2 regions of the Streptomyces blastmyceticus genome follow, and region 2 is predicted to be linked to the other one. Evidence: predicted binding sites of a transcription regulator. Region 2 holds the regulator's gene; the other holds the start of a gene.
The links. The regulator HspR, encoded in region 2, represses chaperone genes until heat shock. The targets are predictions, from matches to a motif close to TTGAGNNNNNNNNNCTCAA.
Positions count from the first base shown of each region.

Region 1: a site for HspR is predicted at 6,184-6,202, ahead of lon (endopeptidase La). Genes of this name have one in related genera too.

Region 1 covers NZ_BAAABW010000031.1:109,107-124,945, forward strand. Annotated here, with positions in the region: gene ABD269_RS30210 (multifunctional oxoglutarate decarboxylase/oxoglutarate dehydrogenase thiamine pyrophosphate-binding subunit/dihydrolipoyllysine-residue succinyltransferase subunit) at 1-2,103, opposite strand, end outside; gene ABD269_RS30215 (HAMP domain-containing sensor histidine kinase) at 2,344-3,546, opposite strand; gene ABD269_RS30220 (response regulator transcription factor) at 3,543-4,280, opposite strand; gene ABD269_RS30225 (spermidine synthase family protein) at 4,372-5,061, opposite strand; gene ABD269_RS30230 (rhomboid-like protein) at 5,260-6,018, shown strand; gene lon (endopeptidase La) at 6,225-8,618, shown strand; gene ABD269_RS30240 (peptidase inhibitor family I36 protein) at 8,682-9,272, opposite strand; gene ABD269_RS30245 (helix-turn-helix transcriptional regulator) at 9,444-10,304, shown strand; gene ABD269_RS30255 (VOC family protein) at 10,786-10,974, opposite strand; gene ABD269_RS30260 (VOC family protein) at 10,993-11,373, opposite strand; gene ABD269_RS30265 (DUF6923 family protein) at 11,691-13,340, opposite strand; gene ABD269_RS30270 (DUF6086 family protein) at 14,271-14,630, opposite strand; gene ABD269_RS30275 (hypothetical protein) at 14,627-15,839, opposite strand, start outside.
Region 2 covers NZ_BAAABW010000016.1:125,341-141,179, reverse strand. Annotated here, with positions in the region: gene ABD269_RS14480 (ATP-binding protein) at 1-2,653, opposite strand, end outside; gene ABD269_RS14475 (hypothetical protein) at 2,659-3,639, opposite strand; tRNA gene ABD269_RS14470 (tRNA-Gly) at 3,831-3,904, opposite strand; gene dcd (dCTP deaminase) at 4,436-5,011, shown strand; gene ABD269_RS14455 (phosphoribosyltransferase) at 5,036-5,533, shown strand; gene ABD269_RS14450 (Yip1 family protein) at 5,651-6,625, opposite strand; gene ABD269_RS14445 ((Fe-S)-binding protein) at 6,869-9,133, opposite strand; gene dnaK (molecular chaperone DnaK) at 9,411-11,264, shown strand; gene grpE (nucleotide exchange factor GrpE) at 11,261-11,905, shown strand; gene dnaJ (molecular chaperone DnaJ) at 11,948-13,126, shown strand; gene ABD269_RS14425 (heat shock protein transcriptional repressor HspR) at 13,128-13,589, shown strand; gene ABD269_RS14420 (hypothetical protein) at 13,643-14,017, opposite strand; gene ABD269_RS14415 (pyridoxamine 5'-phosphate oxidase family protein) at 14,128-14,532, opposite strand; gene clpB (ATP-dependent chaperone ClpB) at 14,743-15,839, shown strand, end outside.

The DNA of each region.
Region 1 (15,839 bases), on a different contig from region 2:
CGACATGTTCAGCGTCTCCGCGACGACGCCCTGGCCCGCGAAGGCCGCGTCGCCGTGCAGCTGGACGGGGAGGACGGTGAAGTCCGTGCCCGCCTTGCCGATGATGTCCTGCTTGGCCCGCGCGATGCCCTCGACGACCGGGTCGACGGTCTCCAGGTGCGAGGGGTTGGCGGCCAGCGAGACCTTGATCTGCTCGCCGTCCAGGCCCGTGAAGGTGCCCTCCGCGCCCAGGTGGTACTTCACGTCGCCGGAGCCGTGCATCGACTTCGGGTCGAGGTTGCCCTCGAACTCGCGGAAGATCTGCGCGTACGACTTGCCGACGATGTTCGCGAGCACGTTCAGGCGGCCACGGTGGGCCATGCCGATGACGACCTCGTCCAGGCGCGACTCGGCGGCCGCGTCCAGCACCGCGTCCAGCAGCGGGATGACGGACTCGCCGCCCTCCAGGGAGAACCGCTTCTGGCCGACGTACTTCGTCTGCAGGAAGGTCTCGAACGCCTCGGCGGCGTTCAGCCGGCGCAGGATGCGCAGCTGCTCCTCGCGCTCCGGCTTGGAGTGCCCGCGCTCGACCCGGTCCTGGATCCACTTGCGCTGCTTGGGGTCCTGGATGTGCATGAACTCGATGCCGGTGGTGCGGCAGTACGAGTCGCGCAGCACGCCCAGGATGTCGCGCAGCTTCATCAGGGACTTGCCCGCGAAGCCACCGACCGCGAACGCCCGCTCCAGGTCCCACAGGGTGAGGCCGTGCTCGGTGATGTCGAGGTCGGGGTGCTTGCGCTGGCGGTACTCCAGCGGGTCGGTGTCGGCCATGACGTGGCCGCGGACCCGGTAGGAGTGGATCAGCTCGAAGACCCGGGCGGCCTTGGTGACGTCGTCGTCGTGCGAGGCGTCGATGTCCTTGAGCCAGCGGATCGGCTCGTAGGGGATGCGCAGCGCCTCGAAGATGTCGTCGAAGAAGCCGTTCTCGCCCAGCAGCAGCTGGTTCATGATCCGCAGGAACTCGCCGGAGGCGGCGCCCTGGATCACCCGGTGGTCGTACGTCGAGGTCAGGGTCATGACCTTGGAGATGCCCAGCTTGTTCAGGGCGTCCTGCGAGGTGCCCTGGAACTCGGCCGGGTAGTCCATGGCGCCGACGCCGATGATGACGCCCTGGCCGGGCATCAGGCGCGGCACGGAGTGCACGGTGCCGATGCCGCCGGGGTTCGTCAGCGAGGCGGTGACCCCGGTGAAGTCGTCCATCGTCAGCTTGCCGACGCGGGCGCGGCGGACGATGTCCTCGTACGCCTGCCAGAACTCGAAGAAGTTGAGCGTCTCGGCCTTCTTGATGGCCGCGACCACGAGCTGGCGGTCGCCGTTCGGCTTCACCAGGTCGATCGCCAGACCGAGGTTGACGTGCTCGGGCTTGACGAGGTTCGGCTTGCCGTCCTTCTCCGTGTAGGAGTAGTTCATCGACGGCATCAGCTTCAGCGCCTGCACCATGGCGAAGCCGATGAGGTGCGTGAAGGAGACCTTGCCGCCGCGGGCGCGCTTCAGGTGGTTGTTGATGACGATGCGGTTGTCGAACAGCAGCTTCACCGGGACCGCGCGGACGGACGTGGCCGTCGGCAGCTCCAGCGAGGCGTTCATGTTCTTGACCACAGCGGCGGCGGGGCCGCGCAGCGGCACGTACTCCGGGCCCTTGGCGGGCTCGGCCGGCTCGGCGGCCTTGGCGGCGGCGGCCGGCTTGGCAGCCGGAGCCTTCGCCGCGGGCGCGGCCACGGGCTTCGCCACGGCGGGCTGGGCCACCGGGGCGGCCGGAGGCGCGACTGCGGGCTGCGGCGCTGCGGGCGCGGCGGCCTTCGGCGCCGCGGGCGGCGCTGCCGGAGCGGCAGCGGCCGGGGCATTCCCGGTCAGACCTGGCGGCGGTGCAGCCGCCGTCTGGCCCGGCTTGTAGTCGGCGAAGAAGTCCCACCAGGCTCGGTCGACCGAGTTCGGGTCCTGGAGGTACTGCTGGTAGATCTCGTCGACGAGCCACTCATTGGGACCGAAGACGTCGGCAGGGCTCTTGCCCTGCCCGTCCTGGTCGGTCGAGACGCTCGAGGTGTTGGGGGACTGTGGCGACACGGCGGCAACCGCCCTCTTCCGCTTCACAAGGTGATGGACAGCGGAAATAAAGGCTACGCCTGTCTGTACCGATGATGCAGGCCACCCGGGCCAGTCGTCGCGCAAGTCACATTCCCGGAGGGGTTTCGAGGCATGACTTGGCGGGAAACACACGGGGTTCCGCAGCTCCGGAGAGATTCAGGGTTCGCTTGAGCGTGCCCCACACTCCCTCGAATGTGTGCTTCCGTCACCGACCCTACGTCAACCTTGATCGCGAGGCCCGCCCGGAAGGGTGACCTGAATGCGGCACCCCTGAGGTGATTCGGCCACGCCGATGCTTCCCCCGTGCAGATCCACCGCCCAGCGCGCGATCGCCAGACCCAGGCCCGTACCGCCGTCGCTGCCCGGCCCCTGCTGACCCGAGCCACCGCGGTTGAAACGCTCGAAGACGCGGTGCCGCTCCGCCTCCGGGATGCCCGGCCCCTCGTCCAGCACCTCCAGGTCCAGCGACTGGGCGCCCTCGCCCCGGCGCGCCCGCACCGTGACCCGGCCGTGCGGGGGGCTGTGCTTGACCGCGTTGTCCACCAGATTCGCCACCACCTGGTGCAGCCGCTCCGCGTCGGCGTGAGCCGTGAGCTCCGGCGGCGACACGTCCAGGTGCAGATGGACGTCCTTGCGCGCGTGCGGGGAGGAGCCCGAGCCGCTGGCCATCCCCGCCTCCTTCAGCACGCCCGCCAGATACGGCCACACCTCGAAGCGCCGCGCGTGCAGCGGCACGACCCCGTTGTCCAGCCGGGAGAGATCCAGCAGCTGCTCCACCAGGCGGCCCAGCCGCTCGGTCTGGCGCAGCGCCGTGCGCATGGTCTCCGGATCGGCGGCCGAGACCCCGTCCACCACGTTCTCCAGCACCGCCCGCAGGCCCGCGATGGGGGTGCGCAGCTCGTGCGAGACATTGGCGACCAGCTCCTTGCGGTGGGTGTCCACCGCCTCCAGGTCGGCCGCCATCCGGTTGAAGGCCGTGGCCAGGTCCCCGAACTCGTCCCGCCGCCCGGCCCCCACCCGCCGTGTGTAGTCCCCCTGCGCCATCGCCCGGGTGACCTCGGTCATCTCGTCCAGCGGCGCGGTCAGCCCGTGCGCCACGAACTGCGTTATCAGCAGCGAGGCGATGATCGAGAAGACGGTGATCACCCGGAGCTCGGTCGCCGAGTGCAGCGCCACGAAGACCAGGAAGGTCGTTATCACCACCGACCCGATGACCAGCGCGCCCAGCGCCGCCTTCACCGAGCGGTAGGGGTCCAGCGGCCGCAGGGCCTCCCAGACCCGGCCGCCCAGCCCCGCCGGGGCCACGGGGCGGTCCTGCGCGCCGGTGGCACCGCCGCCGTCCGCGCCGCGGATCCCGGCGGCGCGGGCGGCGGCCCCCGCCCCGCCGGTGCCGCCCGGCCCGCAGCCGGTCCCGCCGCTCATGCCGCCGGGGTCTCCAGCGCGTAGCCGACCCCGTGGACCGTACGGATCCGCTCGGCGCCGATCTTCCGGCGGAGCGCCTTGATGTGGCTGTCCACGGTCCGGGTCCCGGAGGCGTCCGCCCAGTCCCACACCTCCGCGAGCAGCTGCTCGCGGGAGAGGACGGCGCGCGGGGTGTTCGCCAGACAGACCAGCAGGTCGAACTCGGTCGGCGTCAGGTGCACGTCCGTGCCGCGCACCCGCACCCGCCGCTGCGCGTGGTCGATCTCCAGCTCGCCCAGGCGCAGGATGCCGGTGCGCGGCGTGTGCGCGGCGAGCGCCGCCCGCTCCACCCGGCGCAGCAGCACGTGCACCCGCGCCGCCAGCTCCCGCATCGAGAACGGCTTGGTCATGTAGTCGTCCGCGCCCACGCCCAGGCCGACCAGCATGTCGGTCTCGTCGTCGCGCGCGGTGAGCATCAGCACGGGCACCGGCCGCTGCGCCTGCACCCGGCGGCAGACCTCCAGGCCGTCGAAGCCCGGCAGCATCACGTCCAGGACCAGCAGGTCAGGCTGCCAGGCCTCGGCCGCGTCCACGGCGGCCGGGCCGTCGCCCGCGGTCCGCACCTGGAAACCCTCGGCCCGCAGCCGGGCCGCGATGGCGTCGACGATGGTCCGGTCGTCCTCGACGACGAGCACCCGGCGCTGTGCCCCGGCGGAGGCTGCGGCACCGTTCGGGCCGATGTGTGTCTGCTCCATGCGCCCCGCCCCTAGCGTCTTCCGTTGGCCTGCATCTCCACACAGTCCTGCGGCTGTGGCAAGCAGAGTACGGGCAGGTGGCAGGGGACGGCTACGCGGCACGGAGCGCGAGGTGGACTACGTCCGGGACGCCCCGGGCAACGGCGATCTCTTCGGTTCTTACCCCTTCGAACCCGGCATTCCGGAGCGCCTCTTCGAACGCCTCCGACGGCCGCGCCGACCACACGGCCAGCACGCCGCCGGGCGCCAGCCGGTCGTGGCAGGCCCGCAGCCCGGCGGGGGAGTAGAGGCCGCCGTTGTCCTCGGTGACGGTCCAGCCGGGGCCGTTGTCGATGTCCAGACACAGCGCGTCGTACGTGACCGGCGCCGTCTGTACGTACGCGACCAGGTCCGCGTGCACGATCTCCGTACGCGGGTCCGCGAGCGCCGGGCCCGAGAACGCGGCCAGCGGTCCGCCCCGGTGCCAGCCGATCACCGCCGCCTCGCGCTCCACCACGGCGATCCGCCCCCAGCGCGGCTCCCCGGCCGCCCGCGCCAGCGAGAAGCCGACGCCCAGGCCGCCGATCAGCACCGCCGGATCCCGCCGCCCGGCGGGCAGGGCGGCCAGCGCCGCGTCGACCAGGAGGCGCTCCGAGCGCCCGTCCGAGGTGTCCATCAGGAAGCAGCCGTTCGCGATGATCTCGTAGATCCCACCCCTCCGGCGCAGTACGACCTCGCCGTGGGGGCCCTCGCGGCGGTCCACGGTGACGGGCGACTCGTAACGGACATCCTGGTCGGTCATGGCGAGGCCTCCGTAGGTCGGGGAGCCCGGCGGACGCAGCGGACGGATCTTCGGTTGAGGCCCGTGACGGGAGTCACGGGCAGAGGTTGATTTGCCGGGCCACTGGGACCTTAATGTTCACAGTGAGGGCGGAGCGTGAGGCATAGGGCACGACCGCCCGCGATCCGTCGCGCAGCCGCCGGAAAGGGGCCTGGCCGAGTGACTGTGGTTGACCCCGGGGAGCGGACGACCGAGGACGCCGCTCCGGGCGGCATGCCCGGCCCTCTGCCGGCCCAGCGCGAGCCGGTCGAGGGCGTGCCCGCCCCGCCGCCCCGGACGCGGCGGCGGATCTCCCCGCTCGCGTGGGCGCGGCGCGTGCTGCCGACACCGACCGGCACGCCGTTCACCTTCGTCTACGGACTCGTGCTGCTCGGCACCGCGCTCTACGCCGACCTCGGCGACGAGGCCACCGTCAACCAGCTCCTGCGCGACTCCAGCACCGACGCCGCCCACCTCGCGGATCAGCCCCTCGTCGTCCTCGTCGCCAGCGCCCTGTGGGTGGCGGGCGGCCTCTACTCCCTGTACGGGCTCTTCTTCGCCCTCGTCCTCAGCGCCCTCGAACGCCGCATCGGCCCCGCCCGCGCGGCCGGCGTCTTCCTCCTCGGCCACGTCCTGGCCACCCTCGCCACCGAGCTCCCCGTGGCCGGCGCGGTGGCGGCCGGCCGCCTCCCGGAGGCGTCACTGCACCGGCTGGACTACGGCATCAGCTTCGGCGTGATGGCCTGCATCGGCGCGCTGTCCGGCCTGCTGCGCCGGCCGGCGGGCTGGACGCTGCTCGGCTTCGCGGCGCTCATGTGCGCGCAGGACTTGATCGACTTCGCGGACCCCCTGGCGAGCTGGGGCCATCCCATAGCGCTGCTCACCGGGATGGCCTGTGGCCCTTTCATCCGCGACACCCGCCGCCCGCCCGAGGCCTGACCCGGGGTGCGCAATTCCAGCCCGTGGGGGCACCTCCCAGCGGTAGCTGGGGGAGTTTGAGGACAGCGCGCGAAGCGTGCTCCCGCCGCAAGCGGCAACGGCCCGGCGCCCAGCCGATCGCTCAGAGCGAACACGTACCCGGGAACACCCGCGGAGCGCCACGCATTGAGTCGACATAGCTCAACTTGCCTGCCGAAGGGGAGATCATGGCTTTCACGTCCACACCGCTCACCCTGCCCGTCCTGCCCCTGGAAGACGAGGTCGTGCTGCCCGGCATGGTCGTCCCCCTCGACCTCTCCGACGGCGAAGTGCGCGCCGCCGTGGAAGCCGCGCAGGCCGCCGCCGGAGACGGCAAGCCGCAGGTGCTGCTCGTGCCGCGCGTCGAGGGTTCGTACGCGGGCACCGGCACGCTCGGCCGCGTGGAGCAGGTCGGCCGGCTCTCCGACGGCGACCCCGGCGCGCTCATCCGAGGGCTGGGGCGCGTCCGGATCGGGGCCGGTACGACGGGGCCCGGCGCCGCGCTGTGGGTCGAGGGCACCCGGATCGAGGAGATCACCCCCGACCCCCTGCCCGGCGCGGTCACCGAGCTGATGAAGGAGTACAAGGCGCTCGCCACCAGCTGGCTGCGCAAGCGCGGCGCCTGGCAGGTCGTGGACCGCGTCCAGCAGATCGACGACGTGGCCCAGCTCGCCGACAACTCCGGCTACTCCCCGTTCCTCACCGTCGCCCAGCGCGTCGAGCTGCTGGAGACCGCCGACCCGGTGGCCCGGCTGAAGCTCGCCGTGGGCTGGCTCGGTGAGCACCTCGCCGAGCAGGACGTCGCCGAGTCGATCGCCAAGGACGTGCAGGAGGGCGTCGACAAGCAGCAGCGCGAGTTCCTGCTCCGCCGCCAGCTGGAGGCCGTCCGCAAGGAGCTCGCCGAGCTCAATGGCGACCCCGAGAGCGAGCCGGACGACTACCGCGCCCGCGTCGAGGCCGCCGACCTGCCGGAAAAGGTCCGCGAGGCCGCGCTCAAGGAGGTCGAGAAGCTGGAGCGGGCCTCCGACCAGAGCCCCGAGGGCGGCTGGATCCGCACCTGGCTCGACACGGTCCTGGAGCTCCCCTGGAACGAGCGCACCGAGGACGCGTACGACATCCCCGGCGCCAAGGCCGTCCTCGACGCGGACCACGCGGGCCTGGAGGACGTGAAGGAGCGGATCACCGAATACCTGGCGGTGCGCAAGCGGCGCGCCGACCGGGGGCTGGGCGTGATCGGCGGGCGGCGCGGGGGCGCGGTGCTCGCGCTCGTCGGTCCGCCCGGCGTCGGGAAGACCTCGCTGGGGGAGAGCGTCGCCCGCGCGATGGGCCGCAAGTTCGTCCGCGTCGCCCTGGGCGGCGTGCGCGACGAGGCGGAGATCCGCGGCCACCGGCGCACGTACGTAGGCGCGCTGCCCGGCCGGATCGTGCGGGCGGTCAAGGAAGCGGGCTCGATGAACCCGGTCGTCCTCCTGGACGAGATCGACAAGGTCGGCTCGGACTTCCGCGGCGACCCGGCGGCGGCCCTCCTGGAGGTCCTGGACCCGGCGCAGAACCACACCTTCCGCGATCACTACCTGGAGGTCGAACTCGACCTCTCGGACGTCGTCTTCCTCGCCACGGCCAATGTCCTTGACTCCATCCCGGAGGCCCTCCTGGACCGCATGGAGCTCGTCCGCCTCGACGGCTACACCGAGGACGAGAAGGTCGTCATCGCCCGCGACCACCTGCTGCCCCGGCAGCTGGAGCGCGCGGGCCTGGCGGCCGACGAGGTGACCCTGGAGGACGGGGCGCTGCGCACGCTGGCCGGCGAGTACACCCGCGAGGCGGGCGTACGCACCCTGGAGCGCGCCCTCGCCCGGCTGCTGCGCAAGGTGGCCGCCCAGCACGAACTCGGCGAGCGCGAGCTGCCGGTGACCCTCGGCGCGGACGACCTGCGCGCCCTGATCGGCCGCCCGCACCACACGCCGGAGTCCGCGCAGGACCCGGCCGAGCGGCGCACGGCCGTGCCCGGCGTGGCGACCGGCCTCGCGGTGACCGGGGCGGGCGGCGACGTGCTCTTCGTCGAGGCGTCGCTGGCCGACCCGGAGACCGGCGGCGCGGGCCTGACCCTGACCGGCCAACTGGGCGACGTGATGAAGGAGTCCGCGCAGATCGCGCTCTCCTTCCTCCGCTCCCACGGCGCCGAACTGGAGCTCCCGGTCGGCGACTTCAAGGAGCGCGGCGTCCACCTCCACGTCCCCGCGGGCGCGGTCCCCAAGGACGGCCCGAGCGCGGGCGTGACGATGACGACCGCGCTGGCCTCCCTGCTGTCCGGCCGCCAGGTCCGCCCCGACGTGGCGATGACCGGCGAGGTCTCACTGACCGGCCGCGTGCTCCCCGTAGGCGGCGTGAAGCAGAAACTGCTGGCGGCCCACCGCGCCGGGGTCACCACGGTCGTCATCCCCAAGCGCAACGAACCCGACCTGGACGACGTCCCGCAGGAGATCCTCTCCAAGCTCGAAGTCCACCCGGTGGCCGACGTCCGCCAGGTCCTGGAACTGGCCCTCCAGCCGGCGTCGTCACAGGTGGCGATGGCGGCGTAGCGCCCACCGGCAACACGAGGAGAGGCTCCTGCCCCCGTGCGGGAGCCTCTCCTCATGCCGGGGTCAGCAGACCTTCACGTACCAGACCGGGTGCCAGTTGCCGTGCGCGTCGTACGAGCCGTTGCCCACCTGGGCCGGTGGCGTCGAGTAGACGAGGTGTTTGCTCTTGTTGTACATCCTGGCCACGGTGCCCTCGGACTGGTTGTTCCACCACGAGCCGCCGCTGTTCCAGCCGTTCGGGATCTCCCAGTAGATGTTGCAGCTGGAGTGCTGCCACACCGTGCCCTCGTAGTTCGCCTTCGGCCAGCCGCAGAAGTTGAGGTAATTGCAGTCGGCCGCGCTCGTCGGATGCGTGGTGGTGCGCAGGTCGCGGGCGTATTTCTCGCCCGGTACGGCGACGAGCACGAAGCCGCCCCGCACATCGACCCTGTTGGCCGAGACCTGCTTGCCGCCCGTCTGGGCGACGTAGCGGTCCACGTCCTTCTGGAGCGCGACGGACTGCGCGCCGGTCAGCCCGGCGTGCTCCGCCTGCGCCGCGTAGCGGCCGCCCTCGGCCGCGGTGGCGTGCGCCGCCCCGAGCCCCGCGGTGAGCGCGAGCGCCATGCACGCGGGTACGGCGAGCAGGCTTTTCGTTCTGATGTGGTGGGTGGTCACGGTGTTTCCTCCCCCTCGTAAGTCGCGGGCATGTCCATGCCCGCGAGCCCGAGTCTGGCGGCCGGGCGGCGGCGTGGATTGTAGGAAAGCGACCGATTTCCCGCCTCGGTTCCGGCCCGTACGGACGTACGGTGAAGCGGATGTCATAGGCACGCGCCGGGTGGGGGAGCCGTGGCCGCGATACAGCAACTGGTCCGCAGCGCACCGGCCGCCGCCGAGCTGCGCGGATCCGTCCTGGGCTACCGCGGCTTCCACTTCGGGGTCCGCGGCCCGCGCCGCCGGCTCGTGGTGCCCGACGGCGTGGTGAAGGTGATGCTCGGCTTCGGCGCCCCGCTCGACATGGTCGACGCGGTCGAACCGCGCGCCGTGACCACGGCCACCTCCCTCGTCAACGGCCTGCGCACCACCGCGACCATCGGTGTGCACCGCGGACTGCTGCACGGCGTCACGGTCCTGCTGTCCCCTCCGGCGGCCTACCGCCTCTTCGCCGTCCCCATGGCCGAGTGGGCCCACCTCACGCTCGACCCCGGCGACCTCCTCGGTCACGGCCTCGGACACCTCACCGAACGGCTCGCCGAATGCCCCGACTGGCCCACCCGCTTCGCCCTGCTCGACCACGCCCTGGCCACCCGGCTGCGCACCGGCCCGCAATGCCTCCCCGAAGTGGCCTGGGCCTGGCGCGAGTTACGGCGCACGGACGGCCGGATCCGCATCGACGACCTCGCCGCCGGTACGGGCTGGAGCCGCCGCCACCTCGAACGCCGCTTCCGCGAACAGCTCGGCCCCACGCCCAAGGGCGCCGCACAGGTGCTGCGCCTCCAGGCGGCTCTGCGGTTGAAGCGGTCGGGCATGTCCTGGACGCGGGCGGCGACGGGGGCGGGCTTCCATGACCAGGCCCACTTCTCGCATACGTTCGGCACGATGATCGGCTGCACGCCGGGTCGTTTTCACGACGGCCGCGCGTCGGGGACGCCGGATGATCCGCTGGACTTTCTTCCGGAGCAGGTCACGAGCATTTTGCTGGCGCGCTGAGGGGTGTGCCTTCTGCTGGGTGCGGGTTCGTTGCCGGGTGCGGCTTGTCGACGCCTGCGGCGGGCGTCCTCAAGCGCCGGCCGGGCTGGTTTTGGCTGGCCTTCGTTGTCGGGTGCGGGGCCGTGCCGCTCCGGGGGTGGGGGCACCTCCCAGCGGTAGCTGGGGGAGGGACTGCTTCGCTTTACGTCCCGCACTCCCCCTGCGCGTCCCGCCCCCTCCCGCCACCCCCAGCCCGGCCGGGCGATCCGTCGAGGAGACCGCGGCACCCGGCCTGTTCCTCAGCGGACTGGCCAGGGGCAGGGCAGGCGAGCCCGACCCGATCGTGCTGAGGACGCTCTCGCGCGTGCTGCGGATGAACCGGCCGTCGAACTGGCCCGCCGTGGCAAGCCTTTCTCCGAGATCGCGTTCGCGGTGGGCTACGCCGACCAGGCCCACCTCAGCAGGGAGGTGAAGGCGCTGGCAGGCGTGCCGTTGAGCGAGTTCAGACCGGCGCGCTGAACAGATCGACCGGATTCCCGTCGGGGTCCAGGAGAATGCCGAGGCCGAGGTCACGGTAGAAGGCCAGTGAGCGCGCCATGTCGGCGACGACCAGCTCGAAAACTTCGATGCGAATACCCATGCCGGAAACGTAGGCGGGGCCGGTGCGCGGCTTCTTGAACGAATCGGACACGCTCCGGGACCAGTCGCATCAGAGCGGGTTGAGGCGGGCCTTGAGCAGGCAGAACTCATTGCCTTCGGGGTCGGCCAGGACATGCCACTGCTCTTCCCCCGTCTGGCCGATGTCGGCCGGGCGCGCACCGAGCCCCAGAAGGCGTTCGAGCTCGGCGTCCTGATCGCGGTCGGTGGCGTTGACATCGATGTGCAGCCGGGTTTTCCCCGGCTCCGGCTCATCCCTGCGACTGAGGATGATCGTCGGCTGCGGACCACCGAACCCTTCGCGCGGCCCGATCTCCACCATCTCGGCGCCCTCGCGGTCGAGCACGACGAAGTCCAGAACCTCGCACCAGAACCGCGCCAGCACCTCGGGGTCGCGACAACCGAGTACGAGTTCACTGATACGATATGCCATGACGAAACCTGCTCTCAGCCTGGGAACTGCCGTGACCGTACCGGACGAGACGGGAACGGGCGAGATAATTTCAGGGGCGACCCTGTCCGGGCAGCAGGGCAAGGCTGGTGCCCGACGGCGCGGTGAAGGTGATGCTCGGCTTCGGCGCGGCGACCTCCTCGGCCACGCCCTGGCCGCCCGGCTGCGCAGCGGCCCGCGATGTCTCCCCGAAGTGGCCTGGGCATGGGGCGAGTTACGGCCCGCCACCGGAACCGGCCCGCTGTTCGGCGGCGCCGGTTCCGGCGGGCGATCACGGGGCGCCGACCGGGCGGGCCCGGTTACTTGCCGCCAGTGCCTTCGCGGCCGGAGAGGTTCTCCAGGAATTCGTGAGTCTTGTCCTCGCCGGGGAAGAGAACCTGGATGCCGAGGGGCAGGGGTGAGCCCGGGTCGATGGTCTTTTTCGAGTCGGAGTTCCGGAGTTTCACCGTGCCCTTGTCCCCGCGCTCGACCACCTCAAAGGCGAATGTCCGCGCCCAGTCCGGATCCACCGTGGTGTTCGGCGGCACCTGGAACATGACCGTCCATGTGGTGATCCTGGTTCGCTTGGCTCGCACGGTCAGAGTGAAGGAATAGATCTGCGGATCCTTGTCCCATACCTTCTTCCAGTGGCTCCCGAATTTCTGGTCGACCTTCAGGTTCGGGTCGGTGGCGGTGAAGCGCACCGTCGCAGGCGCGGAAACTTCGGATCCCCGGCGGGCGACGGCCTGAACGGTGTGCGCGCGTTCGGCCCAGTCCTCGATCGGGGTGTACGTCCATGCGGTCCCGCTCAACCGGGGGGTGTCGAGCTCGCTGCCTCCCTCGGAGAGAGTGACTGCGTCGACCCCTTCGGCCACCGTGCCCCGGATGACCTGCCGCAGGTCGACCGTCGCACCGTCCAGCGGCGCCGTGATCACCGGAGGTGCGAGCGCGGCGAGCGAGAAGCGCACGGTCGCGGGAAGGGAATCCCTCTTTCCCTTATGGGCCACCGCGAGGATGGTGTGGTTGCCCACGGACCAGTTTTTGGTCGGGGTGTACGTCCAGCTGCTTCCTTGCAATACCGCGGAGCCGAGCGGAATCCGGGATCCGCTGACCTCCTCGAACAGCTCGACCTTGTCCACCCCTTCGGCCACCGTCCCCCGGATGACCTGACGCGGCGTGCCCGGCGCCTTGTCCCGCGGTTCCGTGATCACCGGTGGGGCGACAACCGGGATCTTGTCGACCATTCCCGCCGCATTCAACACCTCCAAGTCACCCACAGGCAGCGGTGTATCGCTCAGCCTGCGCGATGTGCCGATGGACTCTTTGGTGGCCGGCTTGCTCTTGGTCGATGCCGTGAGGTCCAGGACGTTCGCGTTGCCCTTGGAGTCGATGGCGTAGAAATTGCCGCTCTCATCGAAGAACACGGCGGAATACGACTTCCGGCCACCGCTGGAGCTCTGTTCCGCGGGCGGGAAGACCGCCCTCTTCAGTACGACCTTGGCCGGGGACCGGGAGAAGTCCATGTGGAGCAGGTCGCCGTTGTCGCCCTCCACCGCGTACAGGCGGCCGTCGTTGGGGTGGTACGACCAGTCGTCCCAGCGTCCCGCACCAGCCGGATTGAGGGCGGTCGCCGCTTTGCTGCCCAGGTTGATCTCGTACGCGGGGTCGGCCGGGCCGGCGCAGACGATGAGCGTCGATCCGTCGGGCTTCACATCTCCGCAGAACCAGGTCCCCGTCACCCTCAACCCGGCTACGTGCTGTGCGCTGGGCGCGCCCCCCTCGGGATTGACGGTCACGAGATCCTGGCCGCTCATCGCGTACAGCTTGCCGTCCCGCTCGCCCATCGCGGCGTAATAGCCCTTGTACGCCGGGACCTTGTCGACCAGGGCGATATCCCAGTCGACCGGGTCGAACCGGTAGAGCCGTGTTTGCTGCCTGCCCACTGCGAGATATACGTACTTTCGAGCCATGTCGGTCCCCCTTTTTGGGCGCGGCGGAATGCCATCCGGGTGCAATGGTGGAATTCCGCGCGATACGCGAACGGTGCGAACCCACCCAAGTCTCCTCAGCCGTCTTCGGGTCACAAGAGGGGGAATTCGCCACGCGATCAGGGAGGCAGGATCATGTAAGTGCGCCGCGAGTGACGCCATAGGGGGCACATACGCACGGTCGGGAACCCGGGCCCGGCGCCGAGGGAAGCTGTTGACGGTCCGGTCGGTCCAGCGCTGCACTGCGGAAGCGTGGGAGCCCTGCCCGCCGCATGCCTGCTCACTGCCGATCGGCCCGATTTGGAGGCGGACGGCCAAGTCCTGGCGGAACTGCGCCTGTTGCCAGGAGACGATGTTCGGGGTACAGACACTCCAGATGCCACGAGCACCGCCGGCATGTGATGCCCCTTCGAACCTCAGTACCCCGCTACCACCGCCGTCGTCCTGGCCGTACTGCTGACCACACGCTCCGGCTGCATCGGTTCTCAGTCGAGCCGTTCGACCACTCACGACCGCACGTCTCATCGGGCACGCCCTAACCGAGAGGGCAGCTCAGCTCAGACTCCGCTCGATTCGGGGAGCACGTCACCAGGGCCAGCGACAGGAATATCGGCTGCCCCAGGTAGAACCCGTGGGACAGGTCACCGCCCCGCCCCAGCTGCTCGGCGGCCGAGGCGACGAGTAACGCCAACCGCGCCGGGTCCCTGTCCTGTTTGGATGTGATGGGCCGGGCCGGAACGCTCCGGGGTAACGCGGGGCTGCTTCGCTTTACGACCCGCGTCATCCCTCCACGTCCCGACCCCTCACGCCGGTGGACGGCATCGACCCCGGAGGGGGCCGAGCCATGGTGCGCGAGCCTAGCCAGATGAGGGCACTTTCCAGAGGGAGGTGGCCCGACGGTGAGCTACGACATCAGGCCGCCATCGGCAGGTCCATCGCGTGAACCTCTGCCAGGTAGGCAGCTTCCTCCTCGGTCGTAGCGATGACGGTGCCTCCAGCCCGTTCCACCATGGCGACACAGATGGGAAGAACGCCGTCCAGGAGACGCCACATGTAAGGGTGAACGCTCTCGGTCCGGACACTCAGCATCCGTCGAACGAGGCTGCTGAACGCGGACAAGTCGATGTCGTAGAGGTCCTCGCTCACCGCGTCGAGCCCCGTGGGCTGCTCCAGTACATCTGCTGTGGCTCGAAGCATCCCAATGTAGAGCTGCCCTACCCGATTTGTGGGGCTCCAGATGGTTTCATCTCCGAGTTCGAACATGTAGCTCATGACGGCCACCTTAGACGGATTTCGATGTTCGGGAATTCGGCCCGGAGTTCGCGTACCCGTTGCTCCACGGGGCCACGAAGGGCTGGGTTCACGCCTGACTCGGTGAAGGCGAGCCCGATCGGAGCGTCCTCGTATCCCTTGATGTATTGGCGTGCTTCGATGTAGCTGCGGAGCTTCTTCTCCACCTGCTTGTCGACCCACTTGTCGACATCATCGATGCGGGGGAAGGTCGCAGTCTTCTCCTCCCACAGGACGCCGTCCTGGATACGGTCGATGTCCGTGATGGTGCGACTGACGTCGGTGGGTACGTCGATATTGACCTCGCCGTCCCCTTCCTTCAAGTGGTACTTGCCGTCCGACCCCAGAAACGGTCGCTTCTTGTCGGTGAAGGTCACGTCGCATCCACCTGATTGAGCAGATGCAGTTACTGACCGAGACTTCGTCAGCCTCAGGCATGTGTCAGGCTTGGGGTCTGGCTTGGGCTGCGGCTCCTTCTTCGCAGCGTCGATGACCTTACGGAGCCGTTCCACGGTCCGTTTGCCCCAAGAGGCCTTCTGGAAGAACTGCCCGATACGGCTGCCGATTATCACAACAGCCTTGCTCACGGGGCCAATCTTCATGATGACGGCTGCCCAGCCGGCGACGCTGATCACGGCCCAGATGCAGCTCTCGAAGTCGCCCTTCGCAAGACAGCGCCTGACATCATTTACGCCAACTACCTCAAGCAGGACGTTGGCTCCGTTGGCCTTGATCCAGTCGATGATGTCGGCATCCATGGCGGCGCGGGCTGCGCGGAAGTCGTCTACGCAAGTTTGGCCACAGGCCTTGAGCAGAATTGCCTCGTCGTCAGCAGTCGGTGGCGCACCCGAGTCCCCAGTGGTGCCGCGGTTCCCGGCATCCATCGCGGCTTTACGTGCAGCTTCTTCCCGGGCACGCTCCTCTGCCTCTGCACGGGAGGCCGCTTCATCAGCCTCCTTCGCATCGTTACGAGCGTTCGCGGCTGCTGTCTCCGCTGCCGTGGCATTGCGGTCCGCACGGCCGGCCACCTCACCTGCTGAGATGGCGTCCTTGTCCGCGCTGTCCGCAGCCTTCCTGGCGCTGCCGGCGTCCTTCTCGGCGTCGGTGGCGCTGCGGCGTGCTGCGGCGGCATCGGCTTCTGCGCCACCTGCGGCTGCGTCAGCGGTCAGAGCGTCTGTTCTGGCCTGCACG
Region 2 (15,839 bases):
CTACCCATTCCGCGGTGCGCGACCACCATTCGGCCTGGGCGGCCGACGTCTTGGGGTAGTCGGCGACGCGTTTCTTCAGCTCGGCCCCGTGCTCCGGCCACACCGCGGTCGCCGCCCGTGAGCGGAACGCGCAGCGGTGCCGGCAGCCTTCGCAGTCGGCGAAGGGGGCGAGTGCCGCGTCGACGTCCGGGGTCGCCGCCGCGAATGCGCGGAAGCGGTCGGCCAGTTCCGCGTTGTCGGCGAGCGGTGCCCGGGCCGCCCCGGTTTCCGCGGCCGCCTCGGCCCGTACGTTCGGCACCCGGATCAGGGCCGGCCGGTCGATGCCGTCGTGGTGGGCGAAGGCCTGGAAGGGTTCCAGGGACGACGCGTAGCGCTCCTGGTCGGGGGAGAACCGCATTGTGCCGCCGATGAGCTCCCGGTCCGTGGCGGACGGCAGCCGGTGCATGACCTTGAGGTTCGTGTTCTTGTACGCGTCCTCGACGAGCTTCTCGGGGACCTGCTCGACGATCACCAGGCCTTCCCCGTACTTGCGGTTCTCGGCGAGGGTGTTGGCGAAGGCCTGGGCCGCGCGGGCCTGCGCGTTGCCTTCCTTGCCGTCTCCGCCGGAGGCGACGGGCCGTCCGAGCAGCCGGTGGGCCTCCTCGATGACGGTGACGTGGGAGAGGCCGTCTCCCCGCCGGGTCGCCTTGTAGTGCTCCGTCATGGTCTGCAGGATCAGCGCGGTGACGAGGGACTGTTCCTTCTCGTTGTCGCCTACGCCGGCCAGTTCGATGACGACGGGGCGGTTGAGCAACTCCTCGACGGGGTACGAGCGTGCGCAGTCCAGTGTGCTGCCGCAGGCGCCCTCCGCGAGGGACTCGGCCCGCAGCCTGGACGCGGCGATGATGTTGTCCTTGACCTCGCCGGAGTACCCGAGCTGATCGCACTCTTTGCGCATCTCGGCGATGAAGTCGCGGAGGGTGGGCCACGACCCGGTGTGGGCGGGCGTGGAGATGTCGGTGGGGACGATGCCCTTCCGCGCGTATGTGTTGCGCAGGGACCGGTTGTAGATGGCCGGCAGCGGGTCCCAGAGCCCGAACGCCGCGTCGAAGCAGGCGAGCAGCCCGGCCGTGTGGGTGCTGATCCGGACCCCGTGCGGCACCTCGAAGGGGTTCAGCCGGAACGGCGCCGTCGTCTCGTCGCCGACGGTGAGGACGAGGAGGTCCTCGAAGCCGGGGCGGGTGGCGAGCCAGCGGTAGTCGTCGAGCTCGGAGTTCACCGGTTCGAGGACGAGGAACGGCACCTTGTGGTCCCGCCAGAGCTGCTGGCAGAAGGCCAGAGTCGTGTTGGTCTTGCCGGAGCCGGTCGTTCCGACGAACAGCGCGTGCCGGGTGAGGGACCCCAGTCCGACACCGAGCGGTCCGGCCGGCGCGCCGTGCACCAGCTGGCGGCCGAGTTCGATGGCCGGCCCGTCCGGGCGGTAGTCGGTCTCCAGGGCCATGTCGGGTCTGCGCACCGGGAAGCCCGGCATGTGCCCGTGCACGGCGAGGGGGAGCCGCAGCGCGGCACCCGCCTCCCGCGCATCGACCAGCTCGGGCAGCAGGCGCAGCGGCGGTGACAGCGGTTCGGGCAGCTGCCAGCGCTGGTCGCCGCCCCAACGGGCGTGCTCCAGCGTCGTGATACCGGTCCACGCCGCCGCGAGCTCCGGAGGCGACGGCCGTACGGTGACGTGCGCGGGACCGGTGAAGGTCTCGGTCAGCGTGGTGCCCTGGCCGGGCCGTTCCTGCGGGGAGACCGTGGCGCCGACGAGCTCGGCGAGGGACTCGGGGAGCGGGTTCGGGGAGGCGAGCGCGATGCGGATGCGGAAGGCGCGGTCGGCGTAGCGGCGCGCGGCGTCCGCGTACACCTTCGCGGCGTCCACGGCGAAGTTGTCCGGGGCCAGCTGGGTCGTCGGGCTCCACAGGCCCTCCGGCAGCTGTCCCGGCGTCGCCAGCCGCCCGTAGTGGGTGGCGATCCGGTGCAGCATCGGCCCGAGGTCGTCGGGCACTCGGTACGGTTCGAGGCCGACCGTCAGCATGAGCGGGTACGGGTGTGCCGCGAGCGCCTGCCACAGCGCGTCCCATGGCGGCGCCGCGGCGGTGAACGGCTGCGGGGAGAGGTAGTACTGCACGCCCGCGTCGGGCCGGTTGGGCAGGCCCGTCCGGTAGCGCTTGCGGATCTCGGCCAGGCCGGCCGGGTCGGGGGTGAACGGCGTGAGCCACCGCGCCACTTCGGCCGCGTCCTCGACCGGGGCGGCGTGGACGTGGTGCGGCAGCTGCCCCAGCCGGTCGCGGAGCGCGAGCACCGCGGTCACGGCCGAGTCTTCTGCCGTGGCCGCGCCGTCGCCGCGCACCCGGGCCAGCAGGGCGCACGAGATCCTGCGCTCCGCCGGGTCGGTCAGATAGCGCAGCTCGATGCGGGCGTCGTGGCGGGTGTCCCACTGGCCCGCCAGCCAGGCCGTCTCTGCCGCGACCGCCTTGGTCCGGCGCTCGTCCTCGGTGAGGTCGGCGTACTCCCTGGTCTCGGTGAGGTCGGCGGCGGCCTCGATGCGGACGGCCGCCCAGGCCCACACCGATGTGCCGTCGCCGACGGTCAGGACGCCCGGCGGGGGCGTCCTGTCGGTCTGCTGGTCCATGCCGCTCAGTGGGTCCGCGGTGAAGCGGGGCCGTGGCTGCCGGGTGCTGCCGGGGGCACGGGATGCCCGGTGTGCCCGCCCGGCGCGGGCGGAACCGGCGGCGCGGGCTGCGGTACGGGCCGGGTCGGCGGCGCGACAGGCATGACGGGCGGCCCGGGCGGAGCCGGCGGGCCGGCCGGCCCCTGCCCCGGCGCGGTCATGATGGGCAGGTCCTGTCCGAAGGCCGAGGCGATGGGCACCTCGACGCCCTGGACCGCGATCTCCACGCCTTCCCGGACCGCCGAGTGCACGGCCTCCCGCATGGCGCGCGGCCGCTCGGTGCGGAGCATCTGGTTGACGTCACCGGTGCGGCCCATGAGCCCGCCGACGAGGTCCTTGACATACGTGCCGATGATCACCGCGCCGGGGCGGATGCGCCACATCGTCCAGCCGAGGTAGAGGCTGGTCCCGTACTCGAAGACGGATACGTAGGCCACGTACCGGCCGCTGCTGACGACGAGACGGTTGGTGACCGCCTCCGGCTGCAGGATGTCGCTGCGGATCCGGGACGGCACGGCCGTCACCGGGATGCGGCGGTGGGACAGCGCGCCGTAGATCGCGGCATAGGCGGAGGGCGACGCCTGCGCCTTGTCCTCCAGCAGGGTCCGCCACTCCGAGACGGGCTCGGTGAAGGAGGAGAAGAGCAGGATCAGCCAGAAGACGATGAAGGCCAGGATGCCGCCCACGCTGAAGGCGGTACCGGCCTCTTCGAAGTCGAAGTCGTTCGTCAGCAGGCCGAACAGCCCGCAGATCAGCCACACCAGGGTCGCGGCGAAGGCCGCGGTCGCCCAGTGGCCTATGACCGTCCGGAGCGTGACCGACTCGTCGAAGCTCAGCTCGATCTGCTGGTACTTCAGAGTCTGGTTCCGATAGGAGCCGTTGGGGCCTGTCGCCCCCGAGGCCGCCCAGCCGGCAGGTCCGGCGGTGCCGCCCGGATATGTGCTCATGTCGTACTCCGCATCGGGGTCTGACGTAGATCGTTGATCATTCGGCACGGCAACTTATCCGAATTTCACGCCGGGTAGACCGGTCGAGCCGACACCGGTGAGCAAAAGCACCGAAACGCCGTCAGAGATTGGGGGCTTGCCGGGAGGGCAAAAAAATGAGGCCCAGGTCATTGACCTGAGCCTTCCTTTTATGGAGCGGGTGACGAGAATCGAACTCGCGCTCTGAGCTTGGGAAGCTCATGTTCTACCATTAAACTACACCCGCGTAGATGCCCGTTTCGGGGCGTCGTATCGTCGCACACTCTACCCCATCGAAGGCCCTCGGCGCACGTGCCGTGAGGGTCTCCCTGGCGTGGGTGGGGTCGGTGAGGTGGGTGGGGACGCGGCCTCGGGCGGCGGGAGTTGGGGCGTACCGTAGGGGCGGCAAGTCGGCGGGCGCGGTCGGGAGTGCCGGGTGTGAGTCACTGGAATGCATCCCCTAATGTGGCTTTTGTCTTTCATGTCGTGCCGGAGGCACGGATGAGCAACACCATGGGGAAAGGGAGCTCGATGGAGCGCACCGTCGTTCGTTGTGCCGAAGGGCACGTGTTCAGCACCGCTTCGTTCCCGATGCAGAACCTCGGTCCCGGCCGGCTCGGCCCGGGACGACTGCTCCGCTGCCCGCGCTGTGCCCGGCTGCGGCATTCCGTGCCGGTGGCGGTCCAGAAGCGGTGATCAAGAGGCGCTGAGCGGCTCGCGGGCCCGGTCCGTTCGGACCGGGCCCGCGTTGTCCGCCTTCTCCGCGTATCCTCGACCCGTGCTTCTCTCAGACAAGGACATCCGGGCCGAGATCGACGCCGGCCGGGTGCGCATCGACCCGTTCGACGAATCGATGGTGCAGCCCTCGAGCATCGATGTGCGGCTGGACCGCTACTTCCGGGTGTTCGAGAACCACCGGTACCCCCACATCGACCCCGCCGTCGAGCAGGCCGACCTCACCCGTGAGGTGGTGCCGGAGGGCGACGAGGCGTTCATCCTGCACCCCGGTGAGTTCGTGCTCGCCTCGACGTACGAGGTCATCACGCTCCCCGACGATGTGGCCTCCCGTCTGGAGGGCAAGTCCAGCCTGGGCCGGCTCGGTCTGCTGACGCACTCGACGGCCGGGTTCATCGACCCGGGCTTCTCCGGCCACGTGACGCTGGAGCTGTCGAACATGGCCACGCTGCCGATCAAGCTGTGGCCGGGGATGAAGATCGGGCAGCTGTGCATGTTCCGGCTGACCTCACCCGTCGAGCATCCTTACGGGTCCGCGAAGCACGGCTCCCGCTATCAGGGCCAGCGCGGGCCGACGCCCTCGCGGTCCTTCCAGAACTTTCACCGCACGCAGGTCTGAGCAGGGACAAGGCGAACAGCAACAGTGAGTGACAAGCGCGAGAATCTGACCTACCCCCTCTTCGGGCAGGCCATCCGTGAGCTGGCGCAGACCGTCGCGGACGACGGCTACGAGCCGGACATCATCCTCTCCATCGCACGCGGCGGCGTCTTCGTCGCGGGCGGCCTGGCGTACGCGCTGGACTGCAAGAACATCCACCTGGTCAACGTGGAGTTCTACACCGGCGTCGGCACCACCCTGGAGATGCCGGTCATGCTCGCGCCGGTGCCCAACGCGATCGACTTCTCGAACAAGAAGGTCCTGATCGTCGACGACGTCGCCGACACCGGCAAGACGCTGAAGCTGGTGCACGACTTCTGCCTGGACCACGTGGCGGAGGTGCGCAGTGCCGTGATCTACCAGAAGTCGCACTCCCTGGTGGACTGCGAGTACGTCTGGAAGCGCACCGACGAGTGGATCAACTTCCCGTGGAGCGTGGAGCCGCCGGTCGTCCGGCGCGAGGGTCAGATCCTCGACGCGTAGTTCTTCTGCGCGCAGGCCTTCTGTACGCAGGTCTTCTGCGCGCATAAATGCAGTACGGAAGGGCCCCGGTCGCGTCGGTGCGACCGGGGCCCTTTGCGCATTGAGGAGCGGGCGGCGCTACAGCGTGCCCAGCTTGATGATCGACAGCAGGGCGATCAGCTGGATCGCGGACGCGCCCAGCGCCTTCGGCCACGGCAGGTCGTGCGACTTGCTCACCATCGAGGTGAACAGCGCGGCGGCCGCCAGCCAGGTCGCCCAGCCGAGCACCTGGACGACCGTGCTGTCGCCGCCCAGGAACATCGCGAAGAGCAGCCGCGGCGCGTCCGTGATCGACATGATCAGCATCGACAGGCCGACCGTCGGCTGCCATATGCCGTCGCCGCCGAGCTGCCGGGCGAGGGTGTGGGTGACCGCGCCGAGGATCAGGCCGGAGACCACGACGATCACGCCCGTCATCAGCACCCACGGGATGCTGTTCGCGAGCGTGGCGTTCAGGACGTCCTGGCGGGCCTTGTCGAAGCCGAAGACGGCGAGCAGGCCGTAGACGAAGGTGACGATCACGGCCGGGACCCACACCGCGTGGTCGCGCATCTGCCAGAAGGTGGCGGACGGGCGCAGGACGATGCCCTTCAGCAGCTCCTTCCACGGCAGGCGCGGCCCGGCGGGCGGCGCGGGCATCTGCTGCCCCGCGCGGTAGGTGTCACCGGAGCCGTACGAGCCGTCGCCGTACGAGCCGTCGCCGTAGGGACCGCCGCCCTGCGGGGCGCCGCCGTACGGGCCGCCCGCCTGACCGCCGTCGTACGGGCCGTAGGCGTCCGGGGCCTCGCCGAGGCTGAACTGCTGGGTGTGGCCCGGATTGTCGGCGCTCTGCCCGTAGTGCGGATCCGGGCGGCCCGGGTCGCCGTACTGGCCGTAGCCCTGCTGCGGGCCGCCGCCGAAGTACTCCGGCTCGTCGTGCGCCGGTGGCTGCTGCCACTGCCGACCGCCGCCCTGGCCGCCCGCCTGACCGCCGTACGGGGCCTGGTACTGCTGCCCCGGGCGCTGTCCTTGCTGCGCGGGACCGGGGTCGTGAGAGTCCCGTCCGCGTCCCATCCTGAATCCAGCCACGCTTCGAACGTACCCGCTCCGGAGAAGCGCCGAGCCGGGGCGGGGGAATCGGCCCTGCCATTGCGGCCGTCCTGTGACATCCCCTAGGGGAAAACTCAGGGCCCGGCGAGGTGTGAACGGTGTCGTCGTCAGAAGGTACGCCGTCCACGCCGTACGACGAACGGCCGGTCCCCGCGGGTGTTACGCGGGAACCGGCCGTCGTCAGGGATACGCGATGCGTGCGAGCCGCTACTTCACCGGCTCGGGCTCCGGCGCGTCCACCGGTTCGCCGTCACCTTCCGGCTCGACGGGTGTCTTGACCGACTCCAGCAGGAGTTGGGAGACGTCGACGACCTGGATGGACTCCTTGGCCTTGCCCTCGTTCTTCTTGCCGTTGACGGAGTCGGTGAGCATGACGAGGCAGAACGGGCAGGCGGTGGAGACGATGTCCGGGTTGAGGGACAGCGCCTCGTCCACGCGCTCGTTGTTGATGCGCTTGCCGATGCGCTCTTCCATCCACATGCGCGCGCCGCCGGCGCCGCAGCAGAAGCCGCGCTCCTTGTGGCGGTGCATCTCCTCGTTGCGCAGACCGGGCACCTTGGCGATGATCTCGCGCGGCGGGGTGTAGACCTTGTTGTGGCGGCCCAGGTAGCAGGGGTCGTGATAGGTGATCAGACCCTCGACCGGGGTGACCGGCACCAGCTTGCCCTCGTCGACGAGGTGCTGCAGCAGCTGCGTGTGGTGGATGACCTCGTACTCGCCGCCCAGCTGCGGGTACTCGTTGGCGATGGTGTTGAAGCAGTGCGGGCAGGTCGCGACGATCTTCTTCTTCGCCTTCTCGACCTTCACGCCCTCCTCCGCGTCCTCGCCGAAGGCCATGTTGAGCATCTCGACGTTCTGCTGGCCGAGCTGCTGGAAGAGGAATTCGTTGCCCAGGCGGCGCGCGGAGTCACCGGTGCAGTTCTCGTCGCCGCCCATGATCGCGAACTTCACGCCGGCGATGTGCAGGAGTTCGGCGAAGGCCTTGGTGGTCTTCTTCGCGCGGTCCTCCAGGGCGCCGGCGCAGCCGACCCAGTAGAGGTAGTCGACCTCGGTGAGGTCTTCGATGTCCTTGCCGACGACGGGGACCTCGAAGTCGACCTCCTTGGTCCACTGCAGGCGCTGCTTCTTGGCCAGGCCCCAGGGGTTGCCCTTCTTCTCCAGGTTCTTGAGCATCGTGCCCGCCTCGGAGGGGAAGGAGGACTCGATCATGACCTGGTAGCGGCGCATGTCGACGATGTGGTCGACGTGCTCGATGTCGACGGGGCACTGTTCGACGCAGGCGCCGCAGGTGGTGCAGGACCACAGGACGTCGGGGTCGATGACCCCGTTCTCCTCCAGCGTGCCGATCAGCGGCCGCTCCGCCTCGGCCAGCGCGGCCGCGGGGACGTCCTTGAGCTGCTCCGCGGTGGCCTTCTCCTCGCCCTCGGCCGTCTTGCCGCCGCCCGCCAGGAGGTAGGGGGCCTTGGCGTGCGAGTGGTCGCGCAGCGCCATGATCAGGAGCTTGGGGGAGAGCGGCTTGCCGGTGTTCCAGGCCGGGCACTGCGACTGGCAGCGACCGCACTCGGTGCAGGTGGAGAAGTCGAGGAGGCCCTTCCAGGAGAAGTGCTCGATCTGCGAGACGCCGAACTGGTCGTCCTCGCCCGGGTCCTCGAAGTCGATCGGCTTGCCCTCGCTGACCATCGGCTGCAGCGCGCCGAGCGCGACGTCACCGCTCGCCTCGCGCTTGAACCAGATGTTGGGGAACGCGAGGAAACGGTGCCAGGCGATGCTCATGTCGATGTTCGAGGCCACGGTGATGGCCCAGATCGTCGTCACGGCGAGCTTGATCATCGCGGCGAGGTAGGTGAGGTTCTGCAGCGTCCCGGTGCTCAGTCCCTTGAAGAGCGCGATCAGCGGGTACGAGCTGAAGTACGCGGCCTCGTAGTGGTCGACGCCCTGCAGCGAGCCCTCGAGCCCGCGCAGCACCCAGATGGCCAGGCCGATCACCAGGATCACGTACTCGACGAAGTACGCCTGCCAGGCGGTCGAGCCGGCGAAGCGGGACTTGCGGCCGGCCCGCGAGGGCAGGTTGAGCAGCCGGATGATGATCAGCGCGAGCGCGCCGAGGCCCGTCGCGGGGCCGATGAACTCGATGTAGAGCTCGTACGGCAGCCAGGTGCCGATGAACGGGATCGTCCAGTCGGCCTTGAACAGCTGGCCGTAGGCGGTGAGGATCGTGCCGCCCAGCGTGAGGAAGCCGACGGCCACGAACCAGTGGGCGACGCCGACGATCCCCCACTTGTTCATCCGGGTGTGACCGACGAACTCCTTGCCCACGGTGACCGTGCGGCGGCCGGGTTCGTCGACGCGGGCACCTGCCGGAAGCGGGGCACCGAGCCTGAAGAACTTGATGAACTGCGCGACGGCGCGGCCGAACAGCGCCACGGCGACCGCAGTGAGAACCAGCACCACGATGATCGCGGCGAGTTGCATGGCGGGCTCCTCGAACCTGCGAGAGCGAATTACTAATCAGTAACTTATCCGGTCTGTACGAGACTACTCACTCGCGCGCCCCCGATATAGGCGCACCGCCGGTGATCTGTGTCGCTCGGGCACCCCTCCGCGGCCCTGTTCCGGGCGGCCGTCGCCCCTCGCCCTGCGCATAAGGCCCGCATAAGAGTTGAGTGGGCCCGACTCATGTCCGTTGACAGCGGGAGATCCGTGTTGCACCCTTGAGTCTGTTCCACTCAAGTCAGCTGGAGGAATCGACATGGCACGTGCGGTCGGCATCGACCTGGGTACGACGAACTCCGTCGTCAGTGTTCTCGAGGGCGGTGAGCCCACCGTCATCACCAACGCCGAGGGCGCCAGGACCACGCCGTCCGTCGTCGCCTTCGCGAAGAACGGTGAGGTGCTGGTCGGCGAGGTCGCCAAGCGTCAGGCCGTCACCAACGTCGACAGGACGATCCGGTCGGTCAAGCGCCACATGGGCACCGACTGGAAGATCAACATCGACGGCAAGGACTTCAACCCGCAGCAGATGAGCGCCTTCATCCTGCAGAAGCTCAAGCGGGATGCCGAGGCCTACCTTGGCGAGAAGGTCGTCGACGCGGTCATCACCGTCCCGGCGTACTTCAACGACTCCGAGCGTCAGGCCACCAAGGAGGCCGGTGAGATCGCGGGCCTCAACGTCCTGCGCATCGTCAACGAGCCGACCGCGGCCGCCCTGGCCTACGGCCTCGACAAGGACGACCAGACCATCCTGGTCTTCGACCTCGGTGGCGGCACCTTCGACGTCTCGCTGCTGGAGATCGGCGACGGCGTCGTCGAGGTCAAGGCGACCAACGGTGACAACCACCTCGGTGGTGACGACTGGGACCAGCGCGTCGTCGACTACCTGGTCAAGCAGTTCCAGAACGGTCACGGCGTCGACCTGTCCAAGGACAAGATGGCCCTCCAGCGCCTCCGCGAGGCCGCTGAGAAGGCGAAGATCGAGCTGTCCTCGTCCACCGAGACCTCGATCAACCTGCCCTACATCACGGCCTCCGCCGAGGGCCCGCTGCACCTGGACGAGAAGCTCACGCGCGCCCAGTTCCAGCAGCTGACCGCGGACCTGCTGGAGCGCTGCAAGACGCCGTTCCACAACGTCATCAAGGACGCGGGCATCAACCTGTCCGAGATCGACCACGTGGTCCTGGTCGGCGGTTCCACCCGTATGCCTGCCGTCGCCGAGCTCGTCAAGGAGCTGACCGGCGGCAAGGAGGCCAACAAGGGTGTGAACCCGGACGAGGTCGTCGCCATCGGCGCCTCGCTCCAGGCCGGTGTCCTCAAGGGCGAGGTCAAGGACGTCCTGCTGCTCGACGTCACCCCGCTGTCCCTCGGTATCGAGACCAAGGGCGGCATCATGACCAAGCTGATCGAGCGCAACACCACAATCCCGACGAAGCGCTCCGAGATCTTCACGACGGCCGAGGACAACCAGCCGTCCGTGCAGATCCAGGTCTACCAGGGCGAGCGCGAGATCGCGGCGTACAACAAGAAGCTCGGCATGTTCGAGCTGACCGGCCTGCCGCCGGCCCCGCGTGGCGTCCCGCAGATCGAGGTCTCCTTCGACATCGACGCCAACGGCATCATGCACGTGACCGCGAAGGACCTGGGCACGGGCAAGGAGCAGAAGATGACCGTCACCGGCGGCTCCTCGCTCGCCAAGGACGAGGTCGACCGCATGCGCCAGGAGGCCGAGCAGTACGCGGAGGAGGACCACCGCCGCCGCGAGGCCGCCGAGACCCGTAACCAGGGCGAGCAGCTCGTCTACCAGACCGAGAAGTTCCTCAAGGACAACGAGGAGAAGGTCCCGGCCGAGGTCAAGACCGAGGTCGAGACCGCCGTCGGTGAGCTGAAGGAGAAGCTCAAGGGCGAGGACACGGCCGAGATCCGCACCGCGACCGAGAAGGTCGCCGCGGTCAGCCAGAAGCTGGGCCAGGCGATGTACGCCGACGCGCAGGCCGCCCAGGGTGCCGCGGGCGCCGAGGGTGCCGCCGGTGCGGGCCAGCCCAAGGCCGAGGACGACGTCGTGGACGCCGAGATCGTCGACGACGAGAAGCCCAAGGGCGGTGCGGCGTGACCGAGGAGACCCCGGGTTTCGACGAGAAGCCTGAAGTCCCCTCCGACGCCACCCCCGAAGACGCGGCGCAGGGCGCCGGGTCCGCCGACCAGGCGGGCCCGGCCCCGGCCGGGGAAGAACTGGTCGAGGTAGGGCTCCAGGCACAGCTGGACCAGGCCCAGTCGGCGCTCAACGAGCGCACGGCGGACCTCCAGCGGCTCCAGGCCGAGTACCAGAACTACCGCCGCCGGGTGGAGCGGGACCGGGCCACGGTCAAGGAGATCGCCGTCGCGAACCTCCTGGCCGAGCTCCTCCCCACGCTCGACGACGTCGGCCGCGCCCGTGATCACGGCGAGCTGGTGGGCGGCTTCAAGTCCGTCGCCGAGTCGCTGGAGACGGTCGTCGCCAAGATGGGCCTCCAGCAGTTCGGCAAGGAGGGCGAGCCCTTCGACCCGCTGGTGCACGAGGCGCTGATGCACAGCTACGCGCCGGACGTCACCGAGACCACGTGCGTGCAGATCCTGCAGCCGGGGTACCGGATCGGCGAGCGGACGATCCGCCCCGCGCGGGTCGCCGTCGCCGAGCCCCAGCCGGGCGCCCAGAAGGGCGACGGCGAGGGCGACGAGCCGGCCGAGGAGAGCGGTGGCCCGGACAAGGGCTGACGCCATGACCGACCGCAGTGACCGGAAGGAGGGACGCCGGGGATGAGCACCAAGGACTTCGTCGAGAAGGACTACTACAAGGTCCTCGGCGTGCCCAAGGACGCCACCGAGGCCGAGATCAAGAAGGCGTACCGGAAGCTCGCCCGCGAGAACCACCCGGACGCCAACAAGGGCGACGCCAAGGCCGAGGAGCGCTTCAAGGAGATCTCCGAGGCGAATGACGTCCTCGCCGACCCCAAGCGCCGCAAGGAGTACGACGAGGCGCGCGCCCTCTTCGGCAGCGGTGGCTTCCGTCCCGGTCCGGGCGGCGCGGGCGGCGGTTCCTTCAACTTCGACCTGGGCGACCTCTTCGGGGGCGCCCAGGGCGGGGGCGGGGCGGGCGCCGGCGGTTTCGGCGGCGGCCTCGGGGATGTCTTCGGCGGCCTGTTCAACCGCGGCGGCGGCACGCGCACGCAGCCGCGGCGCGGCCAGGACATCGAGTCCGAGGTGTCGCTCAGCTTCACCGAGGCGGTCGACGGGGCCACGGTCCCGCTGCGCATGTCCTCCTCCGCGGCGTGCAAGACGTGCTCCGGCACGGGCGACAAGAACGGCACCCCGCGGGTCTGCCCGACCTGCGTCGGCACCGGCCAGGTGTCGCACGGCTCGGGCGGCGGCTTCTCGCTGACCGACCCCTGCCCCGACTGCAAGGGCCGCGGGCTGATCCCGGAGAACCCCTGCGACGTCTGCAAGGGCAGCGGCCGGGCCACGTCCTCCCGCACCATGCAGGTGCGCATCCCGCCGGGCGTCTCCGACGGCCAGCGGATCCGGCTGCGCGGCAAGGGCGCCCCGGGCGAGCGCGGCGGTCCGAACGGCGATCTGTACGTCGTCGTCCACGTCGACAGCCACCCCGTCTTCGGGCGCAAGGGCGACAACCTCACCGTCACCGTGCCGGTCTCCTTCGCGGAGGCGGCGCTCGGCGGCGAGGTGAAGGTTCCGACGCTCGGTGGCCCCCCGGTCACCCTCAAGCTGCCGGCGGGCACGCCCAACGGCCGTACGATGCGCGCCCGGGGCAAGGGCGCGGTGCGCAAGGACGGCACCCGCGGCGACCTCCTGGTCACCGTCGAGGTGGCCGTGCCCAAGGAGCTCGACGACAAGGCGCGGGAGGCCCTCGCGGCCTACCGCGAGGCGACGGCGGGCCAGGACCCTAGGGCCGAGCTGTTCCAGGCCGCGAAGGGAGCATGAGATGGACGGCCGACGACGGCGCTTCGAACCAGCACAGCCTTTCCAGCTGACCGACGAGTCGCCGGTCTACGTCATCTCCGTCGCCGCGCAGCTGTCGGGTCTGCACCCGCAGACGCTGCGGCAGTACGACCGGCTCGGCCTGGTCTCCCCCGACCGCACGGCCGGGCGCGGCCGCCGCTATTCGGCGCGCGACATCGAACTGCTGCGGCAGGTCCAGCAGCTGAGCCAGGACGAGGGCATCAACCTCGCCGGGATCAAGCGCATCATCGAGCTGGAGAACCAGGTGTCCGCGCTCAAGGCGCGCGTCGCCGAGCTCCAGGGCATGGTCGAGGGCGCCGCCTCGGCCATGCAGCAGCGCGAGGCCGCGGTGCACGCGTCCTACCGCCGCGACCTGGTTCCGTACCAGGACGTGCAGCAGACGAGCGCGCTCGTGGTCTGGCGTCCCAGACGCGACCAGGGATGAGTACGGCAAGGGGCCCGGAGAGCGACTGCTCTCCGGGCCCCTTGCCATGTCGCTCAGCCGGTGAGGCGGAGGCGGACCTCCAGCTCGTGCTCGCCCGGTACGGTGCCGCGGCTCTCCACGGCGAAGGCCGTGGCCAGCTCCTCCTGGACCTGGCGCACGGGGTCCGCGGCGCCGAAGAGGTCGACCTCGACCGGGCCGGTCAGCGGGACCGCCGTCGCCACCGCCGACGGCGCGTGGCGGGTGCGGGCGTCGACGACCATGCACCACACCATGGGGTGCTCCGGCCCCGCGGCGCTGGTCTCGCTGCGCGGCGGCCCGGCGCCCTCGGGGAACGCGGCCTCCAGGGCGCGGAACACCGCGCCCGCGTCCTGGTGTCCGCAGCCGGTCAGATGGACGCTGACGTGATCCGCGCTCTCGGGGCCGCTCATGACGTGGGTACTCCTCTGTGCCGTCGGGTCTTCGCCGTCGTGACGACCGTCACCCCGACCGTACGAGCGGCCGCGCCGTGCGGCATCAGCACAGGGCCAACCGGGGTCCGTCAGACCAGACCCAGCGCCTTGGTGACGGTGATCTCGACGAGGACGCGGTCGGGGTTGGGGGCGGGCGTCCGGCCGTACCGCTCGGCGTACCGGGCGACGGCGTCCGCGACCGCCTCCGCCTCGGTGCGGACGACGGCGACGCCCTCCAGCGTGGCCCAGCGCCGCTCGCCTGTCTGGCACACCGCGACCCGCGCGCCGTCCGGGCCGGCGTCCAGGATGTTCGCGATCTTGCGGCTGCCCTTGTTGGTGATGACCCGGGCGATCCCGGTCTCGTGGTCGAAGGTGACGCCCACGGGCACGAGGTGCGGGCTGCCGTCGGGGCGGGAGGTGGTGAGGGTGCAGATGTGCCGCTCCCGCCAGAACTCGACGTAGGCGGGGGAGAGGTCGCGCAGATCGTGGGCCATGGAGGGAAGGGTAGTTGGGGCCGGCCGACGCGCGGGAGGCCCCTCGCGGCCGGACCATGGGAAGGGGCGCGGTCCGGGAAGCGGGCGCAACCATGATCCACTTCTTGGGCGTGCTGGCCAGAACAAGGTTGAGTGGAATAGGCTCAACTTATCGCACGTTGGCTGAAGCAGGACAGCCATCGGAGCAGCACAGAGGAGGAGCGCACAGTCGTGGATGCCGAGCTGACCAACAAGAGCCGTGAGGCGCTGAGCGGTGCCAGTGAGCGGGCCGTGTCGGCAGGGCATGCCGACATGACCCCCGCGCACCTGCTGCTCGCCCTCCTCGCGGGCCAGGACAACGAGAACGTGATGGACCTGCTCGCCGCCGTCGAGGCCGACGCCGCGGGCTTGCGCTCCGGTGCCGAGCGGGAGCTCGCCGGGCTGCCGAGCGTGCAGGGCTCGACGGTCGCGCCGCCGCAGCCCAACCGCGAGCTGCTGGCCGTCATCGCCGACGCCTCGCAGCGCGCCCGCGAGCTGGGCGACACCTACATCTCCACCGAGCACCTGCTCATCGGCCTCGCCGCCAAGGGCGGCCGCACCGGCGAGCTGCTGGCAGGGCAGGGCGCGTCCGCGAAGAAGCTGCTGGACGCCTTCGAGACGGCGCGCGGCGGGCAGCGGGTGACGTCCCCGGACCCGGAGGGCACGTACAAGGCGCTGGAGAAGTTCGGCCAGGACCTCACCGCCGCGGCCCGCGAGGGCCGGCTCGACCCGGTCATCGGCCGGGACACCGAGATCCGCCGTGTGGTGCAGGTGCTCTCCCGCCGCACGAAGAACAACCCCGTCCTCATCGGCGAGCCGGGCGTCGGCAAGACCGCCGTCGTGGAGGGGCTGGCCCAGCGGATAGTCAAGGGCGACGTCCCCGAATCGCTGCGCAACAAGCGCCTGGTCTCCCTCGACCTCGGCGCGATGGTCGCGGGCGCGAAGTACCGCGGCGAGTTCGAGGAACGCCTCAAGACCGTCCTGGCCGAGATCAAGTCCAGTGACGGCCAGATCATCACCTTCATCGACGAGCTGCACACCGTCGTCGGCGCAGGCGCCGGCGGCGACTCCGCCATGGACGCCGGCAACATGCTCAAGCCGATGCTGGCCCGCGGCGAGCTGCGCATGGTCGGCGCCACCACGCTGGACGAGTACCGCGAGCGGATCGAGAAGGACCCCGCCCTGGAACGCCGCTTCCAGCAGGTCCTGGTCGCCGAGCCCTCCGTCGAGGACTCCATCGCCATCCTGCGCGGGCTCAAGGGCCGCTACGAGGCCCACCACAAGGTCCA